Regions from separate parts of the Streptomyces sp. CA-249302 genome, predicted to be linked through region 2. Evidence: riboswitches for the same ligand, from Rfam matches in the RefSeq annotation. Region 2 holds a riboswitch; the other holds the start of a gene.

Region 1 (6,820 bases), 2.0 Mb from region 2:
CATCCGGCTCTGCCCCGCCCCCGAGAATGTCCGTATGCCGAAGCCCCCACTGGTCTCCGCGAGCGAGCTGGAACGTTCCTCCGTGGTCGCGAACAACACGATGAACCGCGAGCGCGGTCTCGCCGGAGTGAACAGCTACGCCCGTGAGCTGGGCTTCGATCCGGTCGCCAGGCTGGCCGCCGGGCCCGCCGCCCCCTCCTGGCTGGACCTGTGCAGTGGGGAGGGCCGCGCCCTCAGGGAAGCCGCCGCCGTTCTCGCCGCCGACGCGGTGCTCACCGCCGTCGATCTGGTGGGCCCCCTGTTTCCCGTCCCGGCCCCGCCCAATCTGGAGGAGATCGTCGGCTCCGTCTGCTCCTGGGCGCCCTCACGGACGTACGACCTCATCACCTGTGTTCATGGGCTGCACTACGTCGGCGACCAGCTCGGGCTGCTGGCCCGTGCCGCCTCCTGGCTCGCACCCGGCGGACGGCTGGCCGCGCACTTCGACCCGGAGTCGGTCCGGTGGGCCGACGGATCGGCGGCCGGGCGGGTGGTGGTCCCGGCGTTGCGGGCGGCGGGCTTCCGTTACAGCGCCCGGCATCACCGGCTCACCCTCGACGGCGGGCGCCGGGTCAGGCTCCCGTTCCGCTATCTCGGTGCCGATCCGGCCGCCGGGCCGAACTACACGGGCCAGCCCGCGGTCGGCTCCCACTACACCCCCGTGTGAGCCACCGCAAAAGCCCGAGGGCGGCACCCCCCGTCGTATGACAGGAAGTACCGCCCTCGGCAAGGACGTTGATCAACCGGAGGCCGGGACCCCCGAGGTCGATCAGAAGTCCATGTCACCGCCCGGCATGCCGCCACCGGCGGGCGCGGCGGCCTTCTCCGGCTTGTCGGCGATGACGGCCTCGGTGGTGAGGAAGAGCGCGGCGATGGACGCGGCGTTCTGCAGGGCAGAGCGCGTGACCTTCGCCGGGTCGATGATGCCTTCCTTGACCAGGTCGACGTACTCACCGGTCGCGGCGTTGAGGCCGTGACCCGGGGTGAGGTTGCGGACCTTCTCCACCACGACGCCGCCCTCGAGGCCGGCGTTGACGGCGATCTGCTTCAGCGGGGCCTCGAGCGCGAGCTTCACGGCCTGCGCGCCGGTCGCCTCGTCACCCTCCAGCTCCAGCTTCTCGAAGACCTGGGAGGCCTGGAGCAGGGCCACGCCACCACCGGCGACGATGCCCTCCTCGACGGCCGCCTTCGCGTTGCGAACGGCGTCCTCGATGCGGTGCTTGCGCTCCTTGAGCTCGACCTCGGTGGCCGCGCCCGCCTTGATGACGGCGACGCCACCGGCGAGCTTCGCCAGGCGCTCCTGGAGCTTCTCGCGGTCGTAGTCCGAGTCGCTGTTCTCGATCTCGGCGCGGATCTGGTTGACGCGACCCGCGACCTGGTCCGAGGAGCCGGCACCGTCGACGATGGTGGTCTCGTCCTTGGTGATGACGACCTTGCGGGCCTTGCCCAGGAGGTCCAGGGAGGTGTTCTCGAGCTTGAGACCGACCTCCTCGGAGATGACCTCGCCACCGGTGAGGATGGCGATGTCGTTCAGCATCGCCTTGCGGCGGTCGCCGAAGCCCGGGGCCTTGACCGCGACGGACTTGAAGGTGCCGCGGATCTTGTTGACGACCAGGGTCGACAGGGCCTCGCCCTCGACGTCCTCGGCGATGATCAGCAGCGGCTTGCCCGACTGCATGACCTTCTCCAGGAGCGGGAGCAGGTCCTTGACGGAGCCGATCTTGGAGTTGGCGATCAGGATGTACGGGTCGTCCAGGGACGCCTCCATACGCTCCATGTCGGTGGCGAAGTACGCCGAGATGTAGCCCTTGTCGAAGCGCATACCCTCGGTGAGCTCCAGCTCCAGACCGAAGGTCTGGGACTCCTCGACGGTGATGACGCCTTCCTTGCCGACCTTGTCCATCGCCTCGGCGATGAGCTCGCCGATCTGGGTGTCGGCGGCGGAGATGGAGGCCGTGGAGGCGATCTGCTCCTTGGTCTCGACATCCTTCGCCTGCTCGAGCAGGGCACCGGAGACGGCCTCGACGGCCTTCTCGATACCGCGCTTGAGGGCCATCGGGTTGGCACCGGCGGCTACGTTGCGCAGGCCTTCCTTGACGAGGGCCTGGGCGAGAACGGTCGCGGTGGTCGTACCGTCACCGGCGACATCGTCCGTCTTCTTGGCGACTTCCTTGACCAGCTCGGCGCCGATCTTCTCGTACGGGTCCTCGAGCTCGATCTCCTTGGCGATGGAGACACCATCGTTGGTGATCGTGGGGGCGCCCCACTTCTTCTCGAGGACGACGTTGCGGCCCTTGGGGCCGAGCGTCACCTTCACGGCGTCCGCGAGCTGGTTCATGCCGCGCTCGAGGCCGCGCCGCGCCTCCTCGTCGAACGCGATGATCTTGGCCATGTGAAGTGGTCCCTCCAGGACTGGGGGTGATTCCTTCGGACCGCGCCCGCGCCCGCGACGGACGGCTCGCCTGCCCCGTGGGTTCCTTCCCCACCCGGCCTGCGGGCCTCACCGACCCGGTCCTTCGTTGTCACTCTCACCTTCAGAGTGCTAACGCCAATGATTAGCACTCGGGGTAGGCGAGTGCAAGCGGCTCTCAGGGATCGGCCAGGTCCCCCACGGGTCCCCAGGGGGCTCCCCGGGCCCCCTGAGGCTCCCCGGGCATGCCGGAGGGCTCGTAACCCATGACTCCCCATGGGATACGAGCCCTCCGAAAAAACAGAAGAACGACGCTGCGATCTACCCGGCGCGTGCTTCAGCTGGTCGCCAGTCGGACCATGTCCGCCTGCGGCCCCTTCTGACCCTGCGAGATCTCGAAATCGACCCGCTGGCCCTCTTCCAGGGTGCGGTACCCGTCCATCTGGATGGCGCTGTAGTGGACGAAAACATCCGCACCACCGTCGACCGCGATGAAGCCGTACCCCTTCTCCGCGTTGAACCACTTGACGGTGCCCTGAGCCATGCCTAACTCCCCTATTACTGGCCCTTGCACAGACCCGCACTTCGCGGATCCGGGTCAGACCTCACCCCCCACGGTTTGGGGGCGTGCGCCGGAACGCGTCGACCGCGGCTGAATGTATCTGTCCAACTGCCGTCTGCAACAGGTCAATCGGACGAGAATTCTGGACGGAACCGGTCCGGAATGTAGCGAGAATTCGCCTGAATTCAGGGCAAGTCGGGCCCCACAAAGGGAACATAAGCCACAAAAGACCTGCACACTTTGGCTGCTTCTTGTCGCACCCGAAGCCGGTACTCATATGCGTCCGGCATGCGGGAAGCAGCAGGTTCCCCAACTGTACCGTGCTCAACCATGCAGAATTGCCCCCTCCGCTTCTCTCACGGAGGGGGCAATTCGGTGAACTCTTGGTGACCGGCGTTACCGACGGTAATAATCGGGGCGACCGGTATGCACGCTCAGCCTCCGGCGACGGCCGGGATGATCGAGACGCCCGCACCGTCCGGGGTCGCCGTCTCCAGCCCCTGCTCGAACCGCACGTCGTCGTCGTTCACGTACACGTTGACGAACCGTCGCAGCTTGCCCTGGTCGTCGAGGACGCGCGCGGCGATGCCGGTGTGGTTCTTCTCCAGGTCGGCGATGACCTCGCCGAGGGTGGCACCTTCGGCGGCGACCTCGGCCTGACCGCCGGTGTAGGTGCGCAGGATGGTGGGGATGCGGACGTTGACGCTCATGATGCGAGGCCAGCCTCTCGGAAGGAGTCGAGGTTCGGGCGGATGGTGGCGGTGAGGCCCGTGTCGGCCACCGCGTCGAGGGTCTTGAGGCCGTCGCCCGTGTTGAGCACGACCGTGGTGAGGGTCGGGTCGAGTACGCCGTTCTCGATCAGCTTGCGTGTGACGCCGACCGTCACGCCACCCGCCGTCTCGGCGAAGATGCCCTCGGTGCGGGCCAGCAGCCGGATCGCGTCGACGATCTGCTCGTCGTTCACATCCTCCACCGCACCGCCCGTACGGCGAGCGATGTCCAGGACGTACGGCCCGTCCGCCGGGTTGCCGATGGCGAGGGACTTGGCGATGGTGTTCGGCTTCTGCGGCCGGACCACGTCGTGCCCCGCCTTGTACGCCACCGACACCGGCGAGCAGCCCTCGGCCTGCGCGCCGAAGATCTTGTACGGCCTGTCCTCGACCAGCCCGAGCTTGATCAGCTCCTGGAGCCCCTTGTCGATCTTCGTGAGCTGCGAGCCGGAGGCGATCGGCACGACCAGCTGGTCGGGGAGCCGCCAGCCGAGCTGCTCGCAGATCTCGTACGCCAGGGTCTTGGAGCCCTCCGCGTAGTACGGCCGCAGGTTGACGTTGACGAAACCCCAGCCCTCGCCGGCCGGGTCGCCGATCAGCTCGGAGCAGAAACGGTTCACGTCGTCGTAGTTGCCCTCGATGCCGATGAGCTCGCCGCCGTAGACCGCGGCCATGACGACCTTGCCCTGCTCCAGGTCGTGCGGGATGAACACGCAGGAGCGGAAGCCGGCGCGGGCGGCGGCGGCACCCACCGCGCCGGCCAGGTTGCCGGTGGAGGAGCAGGAGAGGGTGGTGAAGTCGAAGGCGCGGGCGGCCTCGATGGCCTGGGCGACGACGCGGTCCTTGAAGGAGTGCGTCGGGTTGCCGGAGTCGTCCTTCACGAAGAGCTTGCCGGCCTCGACGCCCAGCTCGCGGGCCAGGTTGTCGGCCTTGACGAGCTTGGTCCAGCCGGGGTTGATGTTCGGCTTCTCGGCCACGTCCGCGGGGACGGGCAGCAGCGGCGCGTAACGCCAGATGTTCGCGGGTCCCGCCTCGATCCGCTTGCGGAGCTCCTCGGTGTCGTAGGCCGAGAAGTCGTACGCGATCTCCAGCGGGCCGAAACACTCCTCGCAGGCGAAAACCGGGCCGAGCGGAACCTGGTGACCGCATTCGCGGCAGCTCAGCGCTGCGGCGGGACCGAGGTCGACGGTGGGGTTCGTGGTGCTTGCAGCAGTCTGCGCAGCCATGTGAGGGGAGGCCCTTTCTCCTCATCTTCCTCACGACGCATCTCGTCGTGAGACGGATTTGGCACCTTCCCTAGCCGGGAGCCTCACCACGACGACGTGGAAAGACCGGCTGGAGGGTTGCCGGGGCTTCATCGGGCCGTATCCCTCTGCCCCTCTGGATGAGCGGTATTCGGTTGTCAGTTCAACGACCTCGGACATGCGATGGTCATCGACGTTGTTCAAGACTGTAACCGAAGGCCAGGACAGTTGAGATAGTCGTCCGAACCGCGAGACACACGTGAGGAGCCGCCTACGTGCTGGAAGAAGTCGAGCGCTGGCTGAGCACCCGCTCCTGGTCCGTCACCGACCGCCCGCTGCACCAGATACTCGCCGCCAAGCACCGCACGGGCCAGACGGTCTCCGTAGTGCTGCCCGCGCTCAACGAGGAGGAGACGGTCGGCGACATAGTCGCGATCATCCGCCACGACCTCATGCAGCAGGTCCCGCTCGTCGACGAGATCGTCGTCGTCGACTCCGGCTCCACCGACCGCACCTCCGAGGTCGCCGCGGCGGCCGGCGCGCGGGTCGTCCACCGCGACGACATCCTGCCGCGCATCCCGACCGTCCCCGGCAAGGGCGAGGTGCTGTGGCGCTCGCTCCTCGCCACGAGCGGGGACATCGTCTGCTTCATCGACGCGGACCTGAAGGAGTTCTCCTCCGACTTCGTCTCCGGCATCGTCGGCCCCCTGCTCACCGACCCCGGGATCGACCTCGTCAAGGGCATGTACGACCGCCCGCTCGGCGGCGCGACCGGCCAGGGCGGCCGGGTGACCGAACTCATGGCCCGCCCGCTGCTCAACATGCACTGGCCCCAGCTGGCCGGATTCGTCCAGCCGCTCGGCGGCGAGTACGCGGCCCGGCGTTCGCTGCTCGAACAGCTCCCGTTCCCCGTCGGCTACGGCGTGGAGCTCGGCATGCTGGTCGACGCCCTGCACCTCGTCGGCCTCGACGCGCTCGCCCAGGTCGACGTCGGCGTCCGCAAGCACCGTCACCAGGACGGCCAGGCGCTGGGCCGCATGGCGGCGGCGATCTACCGCACGGCCCAGCTGCGGCTGGCCCGCGGGCATCTGATCAGGCCTTCTCTGACCCAGTTCGAGCGGGGCGAGGACGGCTTCGAGCCGCGCACCTATTCGGTGGACACGGAGGAACGGCCGCCCATGGTGGAGATCGCGGAGTACGCCGAGCGCAAGGTCGCGTAACGGTGCGGAGCGGGCCGTATACGGGCCGCCACCGCAAACCGGCCATACGTTTGAGTCTTTCCGGGCCGGGCTAGGTTGAGGCGTATGGCTTCCACCCACGCTGCCCATCAGGTGCTGGTCGCGTCCAACCGCGGCCCGGTCTCGTACGAGGTTCGGGGCGACGGCTCGCTGGCCGCCAAGCGGGGTGGCGGCGGGCTGGTCTCCGGGCTGTCGGCGATCGGGCCGGACGCGGGCGCGCTGTGGGTGTGCTCGGCGCTGTCCGACGGCGACCGGGAGGCGGTACGGCGCGGGGCGGGCGAGGCCGGCGTGCGGATGCTGGACATCCCGGCCGAGGTGCACGCGGACGCGTACAACGGGATCGCGAACTCGGTGCTGTGGTTCGTGCACCACATGCTGTACCAGACGCCGCTGGAGCCGGTGTTCGACGCGGAGTTCCGGCGGCAGTGGGGGTCGTACGAGGCCTACAACCGGGCGTTCGCGGAGGCGCTGGCCGAGGAGGCGGGCGAGGGGGCGGCGGTCCTCGTGCAGGACTACCACCTGTGTCTGGTGCCGGGGATGCTGCGGGAGCTGCGGCC
Region 2 (6,820 bases):
CACCACGCTGTCGGAGCAGAACAAGAAGGACATCATCGCGTACCTGAACGCGGTCAACGGTGACGACACCGAGAGCCCCGGCGGCCTTGAGCTGGGCGGTCTCGGCCCGGTCTCCGAGGGCCTGTTCGCCTGGATCTTCGGACTCGGCGCGCTGATCGCGGTCGCCGTCTGGGTCGCCGCTCGGACCGCAAAGGCCAAGAAGTCATGAGTAGCCAAGACATTCCAGAAGAGAACCTGCCCGCTGAGCAGGACGCGCACGGCGCCGTAAGCGTCGCGGACGAGCAGGACCCGTTCGCCGACCCCGGACTGCCGCCCCACGAGCACCGGGTGCAGGACATCGACGAGCGGGCCGCCAAGCGGTCCGAGCGTGTGGTGGCCATGCTGTTCACGGTCTCGATGCTGGCCACGGTCGGCTTCATCGCCTCCTACGTGGCGATCCCGCACGACAAGGCGATCTACGTCTTCCCGATCGGGCACATCAACGCGCTGAACTTCGCGCTGGGCCTGACCCTCGGTCTGGCACTGTTCGCGATCGGCGCGGGCGCGGTCCACTGGGCCCGCACCCTGATGTCCGACGAGGAGATCGCCGACGAGCGTCACCCGATCGAGGCGTCGCCCGAGGTCAAGGCCAAGGTCATGGCCGACTTCAAGCAGGGCGCCAAGGAGTCCGCGCTCGGCCGCCGCAAGCTCATCCGCAACACCATGTTCGGTGCGCTGGCCCTGTTCCCGCTCTCCGGCGTCATGCTGCTGCGCGACCTCGGTCCGCTGCCGGGCACCAAGCTCCGCCACACGCTGTGGTCCAAGGGCAAGCTGCTCGTCAACATGAACACGAACGAGCCGCTGCGTCCCTCCGACGTCGCGGTCGGCTCGCTCACCTTCGCCAAGCCCGAGGGCCTGGAGGAGCACGACGAGGACTTCCAGACCGAGATCGCCAAGGCGGCCCTGATGATCGTCCGGTTGCAGCCGGACAACATCAAGGACAAGCGCGAGCTCGAGTGGTCGCACGAGGGCATCGTCGCCTTCTCGAAGATCTGCACCCACGTCGGTTGCCCGATCTCGCTGTACGAGCAGCAGACGCACCACGTGCTGTGCCCTTGCCACCAGTCCACCTTCGACCTCTCCGACGGTGCCCGAGTGATCTTCGGCCCCGCCGGTCACGCCCTGCCGCAGCTGCGGATCAGCGTGAACGACGAGGGCTACCTCGAGGCGCTCGGCGACTTCGAAGAGCCCGTCGGTCCTGCATTCTGGGAGCGCGGATGAGCACCAACACCAGCACCGAGGCCCGGCGCGGCAAAGCGCCGGCCGGCGAGCGCGTCGCCGACTGGGCGGACGGGCGGCTGGGGATCTACTCCCTGGCCAAGAGCAACATGCGCAAGATCTTCCCCGACCACTGGTCGTTCATGTTGGGTGAAGTGTGCCTGTACAGCTTCATCATCCTCATCCTCACGGGTGTGTACCTGACGCTGTTCTTCCACCCGTCGATGAACGAGGTGGAGTACCACGGCAGCTACATCCCGCTGCAGGGCCAGATGATGTCCGAGGCCTTCAGCTCGACCCTGCACATCTCCTTCGACGTGCGCGGTGGTCTGCTGATCCGGCAGATCCACCACTGGGCCGCGCTGATCTTCCTCGCGGGCATGTTCGTGCACATGATGCGCGTGTTCTTCACGGGCGCGTTCCGCAAGCCGCGTGAGGTCAACTGGCTGTTCGGCTTCCTGCTGCTCGTCCTGGGCATGTTCACCGGCTTCACCGGCTACTCGCTCCCGGACGACCTGCTCTCCGGCACCGGTGTCCGCTTCATGGAGGGCGCGGTCCTGTCCGTGCCGGTCGTCGGCACGTACCTGTCGATGTTCCTCTTCGGCGGCGAGTTCCCGGGCGGCGACTTCGTGGCCCGGTTCTACTCGGTCCACATCCTGCTGCTGCCGGGCATCATGCTCGGTCTGCTGGTGGGCCACCTGATCCTGGTCTTCTACCACAAGCACACGCAGTTCGCGGGCCCCGGAAAGACCAACAACAACGTCGTCGGCATGCCGCTGCTGCCCGTGTACATGGCGAAGGCCGGAGGCTTCTTCTTCCTGGTCTTCGGCGTCATCGCGGCCATCGCGGCGATCGCCTCGATCAACCCGATCTGGGCCATGGGCCCCTACCGACCGGACCAGGTGTCGACCGGCGCCCAGCCCGACTGGTACATGGGCTTCTCCGAGGGCCTGATCCGTACGATGCCGGGCTGGGAGATCAACCTCTGGGGCCACACGCTCGTCCTGGGCGTGTTCATCCCGCTGGTGATCTTCCCGCTGGTCCTGGTCGCGATCGCGGTCTACCCGTTCATCGAGTCCTGGGTCACCGGCGACAAGCGCGAGCACCACATCCTGGACCGTCCGCGCAACGCCCCGACGCGTACCGCGTTCGGTGCCGCGTGGATCTCCTGGTACTTCGTGCTGATGATCGGTGGCGGCAACGACCTGTGGGCCACGCACTTCCACCTGTCGATCAACGCGATCACCTGGTTCGTGCGTGTCGCCTTCTTCGTGATGCCGGTCCTGGTCTTCATCGCCACCAAGCGGATCTGCCTCGGCCTGCAGCGCCGCGACAAGGACAAGGTGCTGCACGGCCGCGAGTCCGGCATCATCAAGCGCCTGCCGCACGGTGAGTTCATCGAGGTGCACGAGCCGCTCAGCCAGGACGCGCTGCACACCCTCACCGCGCACGAGCAGTACAAGCCGGCCGAGATCGGCCCGACGGTCGACGAGAACGGCGTCGAGCGCAAGGTCAAGGGCTCCGAGAAGCTGCGCGCCAAGCTCAGCGAGGCGTACTACGGCGAGGAGTCGCAGATCGCCAAGCCGACCGTCGAGGAGTACAAGGAGATCACGAGCGGCCACGGCCACCACTGATCACTGCTTGTCATTGCGCTCGCCACAGCGCACCAGAAGGGCCCCGTCCGGTGTTCGGACGGGGCCCTTCTGCATGCCCTGAGCTGGATAGGGTGGGGGCATCTGTTGAACCATGTCTTACGACCCTCAGGAGCGGCCTTATGAGCGCTGTGACCCCCGCAGGAGGCGACACCGCGGCGGGCCGTTCCTGGCCCGGCCTGCTGAACGGTCTGCTCGGCGGCCGTGACCTGAGCACCGACGACACCGCGTGGGCGATGGACCTGATGATGCGCGGCGAGGCGACCGACGCGCAGATCGCCGGGTTCGTGGTGGCCCTCCGGGCCAAGGGCGAGACCGTCGAGGAGATCAACGGCCTGGTCCGCACGATGTACGAGCACGCGAACGTGATCGAGGTGCCCGGCCCGACGGTCGACATCGTCGGCACGGGCGGCGACGGCGCGAAGACCGTCAACATCTCCACGATGTCCTCGATCGTCGTCGCCGGCACCGGCGCCCGGGTCGTCAAGCACGGCAACCGGGCCGCGTCCTCCGCGTCCGGGGCGTCCGACGTCCTGGAGAAGCTGGGCGTCAACCTGGAGTTGCCCGTGCAGCGGGTGCCCGAGGTGGCCCAGGAGGCCGGGATCACCTTCTGCTTCGCGATCAAGTTCCATCCGGCGCTGCGTCATGTGGGCGCCGCACGCGGCCAGTTGGGCATCCGTACGGTGTTCAACGCGCTCGGCCCGCTGACCAACCCCGCGAAGGTGCGGGCGCAGGCGGTGGGTGTAGCGGACCCGCGCATGGCGCCGATCGTGGCCGGCGTCTTCGCGGACCGCGGCAACTCCTCCCTGGTCTTCCGCGGCGACGACGGCCTCGACGAGCTGACGACCACGGCGACCTCCCGCGTCTGGATCGTCCGGGACGGCAAGGTCACGGAGGAGACCTTCGACCCGCGTGACGTCGGCATCGAGCTGGTCCCGGTGGAGGCGCTGCGGGGCGCTGACCCGGCGTACAACGCCGACGTCGCCCGTCGCCTGCTCGACGGCGAGACGGGCCCGGTCCGTGACGCCGTACTCCTGAACTCGGCGGCGGCCCTCGTGGCTCTCGATCCGGGCACCGGGACCCTGGCCGAGCAGATCGGGGCCGGGATGGCGAAGGCGGCCGAGTCGATCGACTCCGGGTCGGCCAAGCGGGCGCTGGAGCGCTGGGTGGCGGCCAGCAACGCGTAGCAGGGGTGCGCGGTCCCGTAATTCGGACACGAGTTGCGGGACCGCGATCACCTCGCGTACGTTCCTGTACCAGGTCATGAGTGACAGTCATGAGGCCCCGGCCGACTGTCCGGCAACCCTCCGTCCGTGGCGGGGTGCCCCGGGTGAGGACCAGGCCGTGAACAGCAAGGTTCACGGCAAGCGCGGTCGTCTGAGGAGTTCCCCATGAGCAAGCGAATGCGATAGGGCCGCTGAGCCCCGCCTCTGCGTACCCCTTCTCACCTTCTTTCTTGCCTTCCCCGGGAGCTCCCCCATGTCTGTCTCCACCGCTGCCTCCGCCCAGGCCATTTGCACCCCGCTGCCCGTTCTGGGCCGAGATGTCACCGTCCCGCTCGTCACCGGCGGCGAGGTCACCTACGCGGCCCTCGACTACGCGGCCAGCGCCCCCGCCCTCCAGCGCGTCTGGGACGACGTCGCGGCCTACGCGCCCTACTACGGCAGCGTCCACCGCGGGGCCGGCTACCTCTCCCAGCTCTCCACCGACCTCTTCGAGAACGCCCGCAAGACGGTCACCGAGTTCCTGGACTGCCGTGCCGACGACCAGCTGATCTTCACCCGGTCCACGACCGACTCGCTCAACCTCCTCGCCGCGGCCCTCCCCGCCGACTGCCAGGTCTTCGTCTTCGAGACAGAGCACCACGCCAGCCTGCTGCCCTGGAAGGATGCCCGGGTCACCTACCTCAACGCCCCGCGCACCCCGCGCCAGGCCGTCGAGACCCTGGAGCAGGCCCTCGCCGACCGGGACCCGTACGGCCCGGCCCTGGTCTGCGTCACCGGTGCCTCGAACGTCACCGGCGAGCTGTGGCCGGTCCGCGAGCTGGCCGCCGCCGCCCACGCGCACGGCGCCCGCATCGTCCTGGACGCCGCCCAGCTCGCCCCGCACCACCCGGTCTCCGTGCAGGACCTCGACGTCGACTGGGTCGCCTTCTCCGGCCACAAGCTCTACGCCCCCTTCGGCTCCGGCGTCCTGGCCGGCCGCGCCGACTGGCTCCGGGCCGCCGACCCCTACCTGGCGGGCGGCGGCGCCAGCCGCAAGGTCACCCGGCGGGAGGACGGGGGAGTCGACGTGGAGTGGCACGACAGCGCCGCCCGGCACGAGGCCGGCTCCCCGAACGTCATCGGCGCCTACTCCATCGCCTCCGCCTGCAAGGCCCTCACCGAGGCCGGCTTCGACACCCTGGTCGCCCGCGAGCAGCACCTGATCGAGAAGGTGCGCACGGGCCTCGCCGAGGTTCCCGAGGTCCGCGTCCTCTCCCTCTTCGGCGACGACGCCCCCCGCGTCGGCGTGATCTCCTTCGTCGTCGAGGGCTGGAACAGCTCGCACTTCGCCGCCGCCCTCTCCGCCGAGTACGGCATCGGCGTCCGCGACGGCCTCTTCTGCGCCCACCCCCTCGTCCGCACCCTGCTGGGCAGCGACCCGCAGACCCAGGGCGAGTGCGGCGCCCCCGAGGCCGCGCCCGGCGAGAAGTCCCTCAACGCGATCCGCGTGAGCTTCGGCGCGGGCACCCCGGACGAGCACGTGGAGCGGTTCGTGAACGCCGTCAGGGAACTCGTGACGGTCGGCGCGAAGTGGCAGTACCGCACCGAGGACGGCCGCTGCGTGCCGGCCGTCTGAGGCGTCGTACGACGTCCGACGTATACGCTCCTCCTCAAGCAGCAGGACGCTGACAGGGGGAGCACAGGGTGGAAGCGCTGCGCGCGAACGATCCGCGACGGATCGGACCGTACGAGGTGCTGGGCAGGCTCGGCGCGGGCGGTATGGGAGAGGTGTACCTCGCCGAGGGGCGGGGCGGGCTGCGGCTGGCCGTGAAGGTGGTGCGGGCCGAGCACGCGGAGGACCGCACCTTCCGGGCCCGGTTCCGGCAGGAGGTGCGGGCCGCGCAGACCATCGGCGGCGCGGGGACGTACACAGCGCGGGTCGTCGACGCCGACACCGAGGCCGAACGGCCTTGGATGGCAACGGAGTTCGTCGAAGGGCCGAACCTCCGGGACGCCGTGCTCGACCACGGCGCGCTGCCCGAGGAGGCGGTACGGCTGCTCGGCGCCGCGCTCGGCGAGGCCCTTTCCGCGATCCACGCCAAGGGGATGGTCCACCGGGACCTGAAGCCCTCCAACATCCTGCTCTCGCCGGACGGCCCCCGGGTCATCGACTTCGGGATCGTACGGGCCCTGGAGGCGACCGCGCTGACCAACACCGGGGCCGTCGTCGGCTCGGTCGGCTATGTCTCGCCCGAGCAGATCCGCAACGGCGCCGAAGTCGGCCCGCCGAGCGACGTGTTCTCGCTGGGCGCGGTGCTCGCGTACGCGGCCGCCGGTCGGGAACCCTTCGGCGAGGGGCAGGACTCGGTGATCCTGCTGCGCATCCTGACCCGCGACTTCGACCTCTCCGGTGTCCCGGACGCGCTCCGCCCGCTGGTCGAGTCCTGCCTGGCCGAGGACCCGGCGACCCGGCTCGCCCCGGCCGGGCTGCCCGCGGCGGTCGGCCACACCGCCGACTCCCTGGGCAGGGGCCTGCGCGCCGGCTGGTACCTGCCCCCGGCGGACCCGGCTCCCTCCATCGGCGACACCGAACGCTGGCTTCCGGAACGGGACTCGGGGGAGCGGGAGAGCCGGGTCGAGTACGTCGCCCCGATGACGGTCACCGAGGTGACGGACCTACCGGATGTACCGGACGTGACTGCCGAC

Evidence for each region. Region 2 has a riboswitch for S-adenosylmethionine ahead of ACQEWB_RS13295 (aminotransferase class V-fold PLP-dependent enzyme). Riboswitches for the same ligand answer to the same signal wherever they lie in the genome.
Region 1: another riboswitch for S-adenosylmethionine. It lies ahead of thrC (threonine synthase); the one in region 2 lies ahead of ACQEWB_RS13295 (aminotransferase class V-fold PLP-dependent enzyme).

Annotation. Positions count from the first base shown of each region.
Region 1 covers NZ_JBNJMG010000001.1:4,945,733-4,952,552, forward strand. Annotated here, with positions in the region: gene ACQEWB_RS22045 (class I SAM-dependent methyltransferase) at 35-706, shown strand; gene groL (chaperonin GroEL) at 809-2,431, opposite strand; gene ACQEWB_RS22055 (cold-shock protein) at 2,787-2,993, opposite strand; gene ACQEWB_RS22060 (ubiquitin-like small modifier protein 1) at 3,446-3,721, opposite strand; gene thrC (threonine synthase) at 3,718-5,007, opposite strand; SAM riboswitch class I at 5,026-5,172, opposite strand; gene ACQEWB_RS22070 (glucosyl-3-phosphoglycerate synthase) at 5,301-6,245, shown strand; gene ACQEWB_RS22075 (alpha,alpha-trehalose-phosphate synthase (UDP-forming)) at 6,330-6,820, shown strand, end outside.
Region 2 covers NZ_JBNJMG010000001.1:2,935,520-2,942,339, reverse strand. Annotated here, with positions in the region: gene qcrC (cytochrome bc1 complex diheme cytochrome c subunit) at 1-208, shown strand, start outside; gene qcrA (cytochrome bc1 complex Rieske iron-sulfur subunit) at 205-1,260, shown strand; gene qcrB (cytochrome bc1 complex cytochrome b subunit) at 1,257-2,891, shown strand; gene trpD (anthranilate phosphoribosyltransferase) at 3,032-4,096, shown strand; SAM riboswitch class IV at 4,169-4,285, shown strand; gene ACQEWB_RS13295 (aminotransferase class V-fold PLP-dependent enzyme) at 4,389-5,750, shown strand; gene ACQEWB_RS13290 (protein kinase domain-containing protein) at 5,819-6,820, shown strand, end outside.